DNA from 3 places in the Streptosporangium sp. NPDC005286 genome. Region 2 is predicted to be linked to each of the others. Evidence: riboswitches for the same ligand, from Rfam matches in the RefSeq annotation. Region 2 holds a riboswitch; each other region holds the start of a gene.

Region 1 (3,266 bases), on a different contig from region 2:
AGGCTCTCGGTGGACCTGCCACCGGGTGACGTGGTGTGGCCCGACCCCGGTTACGCTCAGCTCTCCTTTCGTCGCCGTCCGGCGTTCTGGCTCAGTGAGGTGGCCGTCTCAGGTGAGTACTGGGCACGGCTGCGGGCGCAGCACGAGCACTCCGGCCTGTGGCCGGTGCTGCTGGAGGACTCGGTGCAGCCCTGGTCGGCCGGTCAGATCGCCCCGGACACCGCCGTCGAGATCGACAACTACCACGCCGCCGCGTTCATGGGCGAGGTCTGGTCCGACTGGATCGCCAAGGCTCACATCGACCAGCTCGAAATCCTCGCCCCCTTCGGAGTCGAATGTCCGGGTCCGGCCCCGGCGGGAAGGCTCGCCGCCGATCCCGGTGTGGTCGCCGACTGGTACGCGGGCCTGGTGGCCGAGCGCAGGACCCCGCTCGGACTCGTCGCGGTCGAGCGCGGGGCCGACGCCCTCGCCGTCATGGGCTGGCAGGGCGCCCTGAACCACAACGAGTGGATGGTCCCGCTCGCGGCGGTGGTACGGAGCTGGGAGGACAGGTTCGGGGTGCGGCTGGTCGGGATGGGGTTCAACACCCTCGACCTCAGCGTCGCCGCGCCCCCGACGACCTCGGAACACGCCCTGCACGTCGCCGCGGAGCACTGGACGTTCTGCCCCGACAGCATCATCCAGGGCGCGGGGAACCTCATCGACTACGCCGAGCAGATCAAGGGCAGGAACGCCTGGTCGTTCTGGTGGGACTGAGCTCGCCCGTCGTGGGTCCCCCTTCGTCGAGGGAGGGCTTCCTCGGAGAGCGTGTATTCCCCAATGTGGACCTTTGAGGGTGATCTACCTCGGGGATGGTCTCTCCCCGGGCGTGGAAGGGCTTCGGGTACGGGGCGCGGGGTGTGGATCACCCTCGCGCGACTGGGCTCCTCGTGGGCGCGGAAGGCCCTCGGATACGGGTCTCCGGGGTGTGAAACCCGAGATCGGCAAGACGTTCTCGCTGGTAGGGCGGTTGTTGGTGGGACGGGGTCTCCGATGGGCTTCTCTTGAAGCTTGTAGGTAGATCTTCTGGGGTTTTCATGACATTTGCTTTGCTTTGTCCGGTTTCGGTGGGTAGTGTCCACGGATATCGGTTGGCGACCTGCCCTTCACAAGAGGGAGCGGCCGGCCGACGTCGAATCCCACCGGGCCCGCAGGGTCCAGGGAACCGGGGAACCACTTTCCCGGGGTGAATCCGCCGCGAATGTGCGGCGGTAGGGCAACTCCATCGCCCGAACCCGTCAGCTAACCCGGTAGACGAGCTGGAGAGGAGATCCCCCTCATGGATCACCGCGTCACCGCGTCGGTGCCCGCCCTGCCCGTGCCGACCACCTGAACTTCATCTCCGTCCTTCGTCGCCGCGCCTGAGCGCGGCACCTGGACCGTGCTCCGCGTAGCGATCCGCTGATCTCGCCACGCCGCTTTTCCGAAGAGCGCGTCCCCGCCAGTGCACCCCTTGCCGTGTGTCGCAGCTGGCTGCCCCGTTCCCTCGTGAAAGAGCCCCTTCTTCATGCATCTCCCCTTTGACCTGCCCAAGAACGGTCTGATCAAGAACCTCTCGTACAAGAACCGTCTCATCACCGCCGCCCTCGTCGGCGCGAGCGTGCTCGTCTCCGGCGGCGTCGCCTCCGCGCTGCCCGCCTCCCCCGCCTCCGCCGCCCCGGCCTCCGCCGCCTCCCCCGGCACGGACACCGAGGTGGCCGCCAACGAGGTCGTGCTCCTCCAGGGCTCGACCAGGGCCTCCTACTTCTGGGACGACTCCTCGGGCCGGGCCGGCGACACCGGTCTGCCGGCCAGTGGCAAGCCGATGCAGAAGGGCATGATCGCCAGCCCGAGCTGGCCCCTGTTCACCGAGGGCTACGTCGTCTACAAGGGCAAGAAGGCCAAGTTCTTCGTCGGTGACCGCGGTCCCGGCGTGCCCTCCAACGTGGGCGTCATGATCGACCTTGACGCCAAGACCTTCGCCGACCTGACCGGTGGCCGGTTCAACCCCGGCACGCTCGGTGTGGACGGTAACGGCGGCATGGGCCACATCGACGTCAAGTACGTGGTCACCAAGTGGGGTGACGGCGTGGGCAAGAAGAACCACCCCGTGGCGTTCTCCACCGGTGCCTGGCGTTACCGGGACGCGAACCCGGCGAAGCCTCCGCAGACCGTCCTGGTCAAGGACGAGCAGTCCAAGAAGGCTGTGAAGACCCAGCAGGTGAGCCAGACGTTCGCCAAGCCCAAGATCATGTCCGAGCCCCTCACCGCGCCCGGGGCGATCGTCGCCGCCAAGCCGATCGCCCTGTCCGGCGCCGATGCCAAGGCCGCCGAGCAGGGTGTCCGGGACCTGGCCGCCACCGCCCCGGTGGCGGCCGCGACCCCGGCCGGGCCCTCCGCCACCACGGCCGCCACCCTGGCCCTGGCGGGAGTGCTCGCCGCGGGCGGTGCCACCTACCTGGTCGCCGGCCGCCTCCGCCGCAGGGCGGTCGCTGAGGAGAGCTGAGGCCCGGCGCGATCTCCGGCCGTCCCGCACCGACGCGATCGATGAGCTCACCGCCCCGGTAACGCCCGGGCGGTGAGCTCCTGCCGCGGCCCGTGCCCTTTCTGAAAGGGCACGGGCCGCGGCAGGATCAGACCTCGAGCCTCTCCTCGATGCCGCGCAGGACGTGCCGCGCGAGCGCGAGGTTGGCCCGGTTCCGGTCGAGGGCCATGTAGATGAACAGGCCTTTGCCGCTCCGGCCGGAGAGCGGGCGGATCACGTGGTACTGCGTGCCGAGCGTGATGAGGATGTCCTCGATGCCGTCCTTGAGACCGAGCGACTCCATGGTCCGCATCTTGGCCTTGACGACCTCGGTGTTACCCGCGGCCGCCACCTGGAGGTCGAGATCCTTGGAACCGCCGAGCGCGCCCAGCGCCATCCCGCTGTTGTAGTCGACGATGACCGCGCCGATGGCGCCGTCGATCGCCATCATCTCCTTGAGAGAGATGTCCATGTTGCCCATTTCTGTCTCCGATCACTGGGTTATCGACATGCGCGAGGTGATGGCGGCCAATCTGGCCGCCGTCTTGCGACCCTCCAGCCGGAGCAGCCCGAGGTTGGTCCCCGGGCGTGCCAGGACTGTGAGGACGATCTTGGGTCCGGCGGCGTAGCAGGCCGCGTAGCCGTTGGTGCCGGAGATCAGCGTCTCCTCGAAGGTGCCCTTGCCGGCCATGCCCGTCATCCGGCGGCTGAGGGCCAGGAGCGC
Region 2 (3,266 bases):
CGCCGCGGCTCCCTCCCGTGCCTCGCGAGGCACCCGCCGACCACTCCTCGCCACGGCGAGATCCGCCAGGTGAGCCCTGGACCGGGAAAGGACACAAGGATGTCAGGCGAGTTCCTTTTCGAGGTAGTCACGCCACGCCACGGTGAGTTGGGCAGGCGACAGGCCGAGCGTGCCGGTGACATCGCCACCGTAGAGCCTCACCAGAGCCTTCTCGCCGAAGCGCTCCGCGATGAACCGGCAGGCGAGCCAGGCCTCCTCGTACGCCTGCGCGAGCCGCGGGGCGCCGGGGGCGAAGTCGGCGGGACCGGGGAGACGGGCGGGCAGGACTCCGGCGCGCACCTCGGCGGCCAGCTCGGCGGCGGCCGTCCGCACCGGGATCCCGGCATCGCGGTAGCCCACGTAGTCGGCGAAGCCCTCCGACAGCCACATCGGCACCCGGCCGCCACGGGTCGCGCCGGTGGCCACGTGCACGAGTTCGTGCGTGATCACCACGTCCCTGCCGGTCGTGCTGAGCCTCGCGTAGCCCGAGGGCAGGACGATCACCCGGTCCGCGGTCGCCATCGCGGCCAGGCCCCGGGTGCTCTCCGCTCCGGCGAGTGCCGCGGCCTCGGCGTCGGTGGCGGGGAACAGGATCATCGCTCGGACCGGCCCCCAGATCGCCGCGACCGCGCGGCGGGCCCGGTCGGCCCTGGCGGCCAGGTCCCGCAGGACGGCGGGCGCGACGTCGTGGCCGATCACGAGGGAGTGCTCGCCCCGGACGACGACGGCGGCACCGGGCCACAGGTCGCGAAGGTCGACGGGGAGTTCTCCGGCGCGGTGGAGAGGGTCGTGAGGAAGCGGGCCGGCTCCGGCCAGGAGAGGACCCGTCCCGGCCAACGGGCCCACGCTCATCAGCGCCAGCATCCCGGCGAGCACGGTGCGGCGCCCCTTCGGGACGGACATAACGATGTGATGCTAGCGGAACGTGGACCGGCGCTCCGGCCCTCGGGCCGGAGGTGAAGGCCCGCACGGGAGTGCCCGCCGGGGCGCGAGCGTGCCCTGACCTGCCGCGTTCTGCCGCCGGAGCGGAACGTGATCCGGTAGCGCGGATCCGCGCCGGCCCAGGCCGCCGGCCACGCGCTCGCGGCCTTCGCCGGAAACGGAGCGGCCCCGTCCCCGCACATGTGAGGAACGGGGCCGACGCCCCTGCTCAGGCTCCGGGCCGGACCGCTCCGGCGAAGGAGGACCGGTAGTACCCCTCCAGCTTCACGATCCGGACCGTCTTGCCGCTGCTCGGCGAGTGGACCATCCTGCCCTTGCCGACGTACATGCCGACGTGGCCCTTTCCGCTGAAGAACATCAGGTCACCGGGGCGCAGGTGGCTCCACGAGACCTTCTTCCTGATCGCCCGGTACTGGCTGTGCGTGATCCGGGGAATGGACACGCCCGCCTTGCGCCAGGCGTATTTGACGAGCCCCGAGCAGTCGAACGCGCCGGGACCGGAGGCGCCCCACCGGTACGGATCGCCGACCTGCTTCTTGGCCGTCGAGACGGCCTTGCGAGCCCGAACCTTCTGCAGGGCCGCCCTGCTCATCTTGGTCTTGACCTTGGTACCGGCCTTGGCCTTGGGCACGGTTCTCTTCGTGCTCTCGGCCTGCTCGGAGACTCCGGCCGCGGTGTTGACCAGGATCTCAGGGGTGCTGTCCGTCGTCGCCCTGGCCGCCGTCGGCCCCAGGGTGACCGCTCCGGCTGAGGCGGTCAGGGTGAGGGCGATGCCGCCGAGGGAAAGGCGGAAAAGGCGCGACAGACGGGTGTTACACGGGGTGGTAGACAGGATTTCTCCTTGGTGCTTCCACTGATGCCTACCGGGTTAGCTGACGGGTTCGGGCTTGGAAGATGCCCTACGGCGCAAATGCGCTGATTCACCCCTGGCCACGCTGTGTCGGGCCTTTTGGGTCCCCGGTTCCATGCCTCCTGGCTGCATAGATTCGGCGGGCCGCCGTGATGAGGTCCGTCCCCGGCAGGGGAACGGCGGCCGGTTGGATTTCTATAGGGACACCGGCCCGAAGACCGACATTCACCGCGACGGCATGGCTTGCACGTCGCGAGGCCAGAAGTTACCCCGATCTCCAACCTTCGGCAAAGCATTCGCCAAACAAGAAGATCAATAAGCCTTCGTGATCTTCCTGTTACCCCTGCTTAATGGCCATTTATGCTATTGAGATATGACTCTCGTCACACCCCCGGAATCACGCCCGACAAATCGCGATTTCTGTAATGTTCATCACATTTGCCATAATTCACGGTTGAAGCCGCGAGGGCGCCCTCTCCCGCCGCGGAGCATGGGTCAGCGCCGGACGCACGTGTAGGCGCCGTAGATCGATTCCCTGAAGTCCGCCTCGACGATCTCGAACCCGGCGGCGTCGAACATCGGCTCGAGAAGCCACCGGAAGGTGCTGTACTCGGTGCGCAGATGCTCGGCGTAGTCCTCGCGGGTATAACCCAGCGCGGGATCGTCGGCCGCGCCGTCGAGCCAGCGGCCGAGCACGGCGTCGGCCTCGGCCGGCCGGAAATCGAAGATCAGATCGCGCAGGCGCAGGACGCCCCCCGGTCGTACGATCCGCGCGATGCGGTCGAGTGCGACCGCCTTCCAGAAGTCGGGGAGCTGATGGAGGGCGTGACGGGTGTAGACCGCGTCCGCGGGTGGCCCGGCGTGCTCGTAGGAGAGAAAGCCCGCCCGCACGCATTCGAGGTTGGCCAGGCCGTCCTCGGCGGCCCGGACGGTCAGGAAGTCGTGCATCGCCGGGGAGACGTCGACCGCCACCACGCGCCGGAACCGCCGCGCCGCGGCCAGCGCGAACTGCCCCGTCCCCGCGCCGAGTTCCACGACCGTCGCCGTCTCCCCCAGGCCGCGCCCGGCGAGCGCGGCGAGGTCCTCCCCCGGATCGGGCCTGCCCTGCTTGCGGTCGAACCCGGCGACGAACGCGGCGTCGAGGTGCTCGGGACCGGCATGGGCGAGTTCGTCGAGCATCCATGAAGTGATCATGTTCCGATGCTGGCAGCGCCACCGCGCGCGACGCACCCGGTTTTCCGGCCGCCGGGACCCGCGCACCGCGCGTCAGGGGCGGACGGCTCCGACGAGGCGACGGCCGTAGGCCGAGAGCGGGACGACCTTGACGACGTCGCCGGTCTGCGGGGCGTGCACGATCTGCCCGTTGCCCGCGTACATGCTGACGTGGCCCAGGCCCTCACTGAAGATGAGGTCGCCCGGCTGGAGGTCGTTCAGC
Region 3 (3,266 bases), on a different contig from region 2:
CCACACCAAGTGGGGCACGGTCGGCATCAGCACGATCGCCGAGCTGGCCCAGGCCCACATCGTGGTCACCGACTCCGGCCTGGCCGAGGAGGCCCGCGAGGAGCTCGCCGCCTCGGTGGGAGAGCTGATCATCACAGAGCCACAGCAGGAGAGCGAGAGCGTCGGCCGATGAAGCGTACGATCACCCACCTGGCCGACGGCCGGGAGCTGTTCTACTTCGACCGCCGCGACGACACCGACCGCGGAGCGGTCGACAGCCGCGACCTGCCGCCCCGCCCCGCCGCCTCCGAGTTGCGTTACGACCCGCTGACCGAGGAGTGGATCGCGGTGGCCGGACACCGCCAGGGCCGCACCTTCCTGCCCCCGGCCAGCGAGTGCCCGCTCTGCCCTTCCACCTCCGGCAACCTCACCGAGATCCCCTCCGCGGCCTACGACGTGGCGGTCTTCGAGAACAGGTTCCCCTCGTTCTCCACCTATCTGGGCGACTATCAGCAGGTTGGCGGGTTGAGTGAGGTCCGCCCCGGGATCGGCCGCTGTGAGGTGGTCTGTTTCACCGCCGAGCACGACTCCTCATTCGCGATGCTCCCCCCCGAGCAGGTGGAGCTGGTCATGGAGGCCTGGATCGACCGTACGGCGGAGTTGTCGGCGATGCCGGGCGTGGAGCAGGTGTTCTGTTTCGAGAACCGGGGAGCAGAGATCGGCATCACCCTGGCCCACCCGCACGGCCAGATCTACGCGTACCCCTACGTGACCCCGCGCACCAAGCTGACCCTCGGGGCGGCCGGGCGCCACCGGGAGCGGACCGGCGGCAACCTGTTCGCCGACGTGCTCGCCGCGGAGCGGGAGGCCGGGGTCCGGGTGGTGGCCTCGAACGAGCACTGGACGGCGTTCGTCCCGGCCGCGGCGCGCTGGCCGGTGGAGGTTCACCTCTACCCCCACCGGCAGGTCCCCGACCTGGTCGGACTGGAGCCCGCGGAGCGCGCGGCGTTCGGACCGCTCTACACCGACGTGCTCCGCCGCCTCGACGGGCTGTTCGGCGTGCCGATGCCCTACATCGCGGCCTGGCACCAGGCGCCGGTCAACACCGGTCGCGACCTGTCGTACGCGCACATGGAGCTGTTCAGCATCCGCCGCGCGCCGAACAAGCTGAAATATCTCGCCGGCTCCGAGTCGGCCATGGGTGCCTTCGTGAACGACGTACTGCCCGAGGAGGCAGCACACCTTCTGCGCTCTGTTGTCACGAACTAATCACCAATTGGTCTCGTCTTGAAGTCGCGTGACCCTGTGTTTACCACTACTATCCTTCCCACATCGGCTGCAACAGCCGATATGCCTAATCCCAGGCGCATCGCCCGGGAGCCGGGGAACCACCGCACCTGGGGTGAAACCACTTCGGTGGAAGGGCGTTCTCCAGCCCGAACCCGTCAGCTAACCCGGTAGGCGGAAGGAGAGGAGAGTTCGTGGCGGCCCCGTCCCCCACGTTCCGTCGGCATGCGGCTCTGGCCCTTTGTTTGAGCCTGGTCGCCACGTTCACCCTCGGTGCCCCCACCGCGGGAAGCGCGGAACCCAAGCCGACCGAGGCCAAACTCCGCGCCGAGCTGGCCAAGCTCGGCAAGAAGGTCGACGGGCTGATCGAAGCATACGCGGCCAAGCGCGAGTCCCTCAAGAAGGCACAGAAGGCCGAGGCCGTCGCCAAGCAGAACCTGGCCAGGGCCTCCGACCTCTACGCCAGGGCGGAAAAGCAGGTCGACTCCATAGTCCAGCTCCGCTACCAGAGCAGCATCGGAGGGCTGCCCGCGCTGCTGTTCGCCGACGACATGGGTGGAGCAGCGGTGATGGAGCAGCTCACCGCCCAGCAGAGCGCGCACCTGCAGGGCTTCGCCGAGAGCTTCGAACGCAGGAAGAGGGCGACCGAGACGGCCGCCAGGCTCACCGACGAAATCGGTGAGGAGGCCAAGGAGATGCAGACCCAGCGTGACGAGGTCGAAGATCTGATCAAGGACATCAAGAACAGGCTCGACCAGCTCGCCCCCGTCGGCTCCGGGCGCCGCGCCGACGGCAGCTGGGCCCCGCAACTCCCCACCGGCGCCGACAACATCACCGACCGGACCCGGATCATGCGTGAGGCCGTCAAGAGACGCTTCAACCTCCCGTACGCCGTCGGTTGCTACCGGTCCGCGAACGACGGCGGCGAGCACCCCCTCGGCCGCGCCTGCGACTTCATGATGAGCACCGGCGGCACGATGCCCTCAGCCGCCAACCTCCGGCTCGGCGACGAGATCGCCGCCTGGGCCATCAAGAACAAGTCCAAGCTCGGAGTGAAGTACGTGATCTGGCGCCAGCGCATCAACCACGGCTCCGGCTGGAGAACCATGTCCAACCGCGGCGGCATCACCGCCAACCACTACGACCACCCGCACATCTCGATGTACTAGAAGGGATGCATACACGAGCTGAAATGATGTTCGTGTCGGTAGGTGATCACGCAGAGGCAGGCCGCCGGTTCGGGAAGGCCTGACCGCGGCTGGGGCCGGCGAGCTTGGTGATCATTGCGGCGACGGGTTGACGAGCCTGCCTTCGTAGGCGGCGATGACGAGCTGAGCCCGGTCCCGGGCGTGCAGTTTGGCCAGGAGTCGGCCGATATGGGTCTTGACCGTGCCGACGGTGAGGTGCAGGTGCTCGGCGATCTCGGAGTTGGACATTCCCCTGCCGATGAGGGTGAGCACCTCGCGCTCGCGCTGGGTGATGTCGTCGAGGTCTCGCGCGGCCGAGGCGGGGTGGGGGCGTCGCAGGAATTCGGCGATGAGCCGACGGGTGACGGTGGGCGCGAGCAGCGCTTCGCCGGCGGCGACGACTTTGATGGCGGCCAGGAGCTCGGTCGCCGTGGCGTGCTTGAGGAGGAAGCCGCTCGCACCTGCCCGTAGCGACGCGTAGACGTATTCGTCCTGATCGAACGTGGTGAGGATCAGTACGCGGATGCCGGCGTCGGCCGGGTCGGCACAGATACGCCGTGTCGCCTCGATGCCGTCCATGTCCGGCATCTTCACGTCCATGAGGACGGCGAGACGGGCACGCGCCACCCTCCGGTGGGCGGTCGTAAGCGGGTCAGTTGCGGCCGGTGGAGCCCTCGGGTGGGGCGGGGGCGGTGGAACCGCGTACCACCAGTTCGGTGGCGAGTTCGACGTGGTGGGAGTCGACTCGTTCGCCTGCCGCCAGGCGCAGGGCCGTGCGTACGGCGACGCCGCCCATCTCTCGCAGCGGCTGGC

The links. A riboswitch is a leader RNA that binds a small molecule or an ion and turns the genes downstream of it on or off. The one in region 2 is predicted to bind cyclic di-AMP.
Region 1: linked by a shared signal. The riboswitch ahead of ABZU75_RS11885 (hypothetical protein) and the one ahead of ABZU75_RS05075 (C40 family peptidase) in region 2 are both predicted to bind cyclic di-AMP.
Region 3: linked by a shared signal. The riboswitch ahead of ABZU75_RS16315 (hypothetical protein) and the one ahead of ABZU75_RS05075 (C40 family peptidase) in region 2 are both predicted to bind cyclic di-AMP.

The regions. Positions count from the first base shown of each region.
Region 1 is NZ_JBEXGU010000023.1:69,284-72,549, forward strand. It holds gene ABZU75_RS11880 (DUF4253 domain-containing protein) at 1-756, shown strand, start outside; cyclic di-AMP (ydaO/yuaA leader) riboswitch at 1,160-1,311, shown strand; gene ABZU75_RS11885 (hypothetical protein) at 1,547-2,524, shown strand; gene ABZU75_RS11890 (hypothetical protein) at 2,652-3,023, opposite strand; gene ABZU75_RS11895 (roadblock/LC7 domain-containing protein) at 3,036-3,266, opposite strand, start outside.
Region 2 is NZ_JBEXGU010000008.1:21,140-24,405, reverse strand. It holds gene ABZU75_RS05080 (hypothetical protein) at 103-942, opposite strand; gene ABZU75_RS05075 (C40 family peptidase) at 1,190-1,612, opposite strand; cyclic di-AMP (ydaO/yuaA leader) riboswitch at 1,824-1,983, opposite strand; gene ABZU75_RS05070 (class I SAM-dependent methyltransferase) at 2,327-3,025, opposite strand; gene ABZU75_RS05065 (NlpC/P60 family protein) at 3,098-3,266, opposite strand, start outside.
Region 3 is NZ_JBEXGU010000037.1:30,236-33,501, forward strand. It holds gene ABZU75_RS16305 (DeoR/GlpR family DNA-binding transcription regulator) at 1-172, shown strand, start outside; gene galT (galactose-1-phosphate uridylyltransferase) at 169-1,248, shown strand; cyclic di-AMP (ydaO/yuaA leader) riboswitch at 1,321-1,457, shown strand; gene ABZU75_RS16315 (hypothetical protein) at 1,512-2,435, shown strand; gene ABZU75_RS16320 (response regulator transcription factor) at 2,547-3,053, opposite strand; gene ABZU75_RS16325 (LacI family DNA-binding transcriptional regulator) at 3,106-3,266, opposite strand, start outside.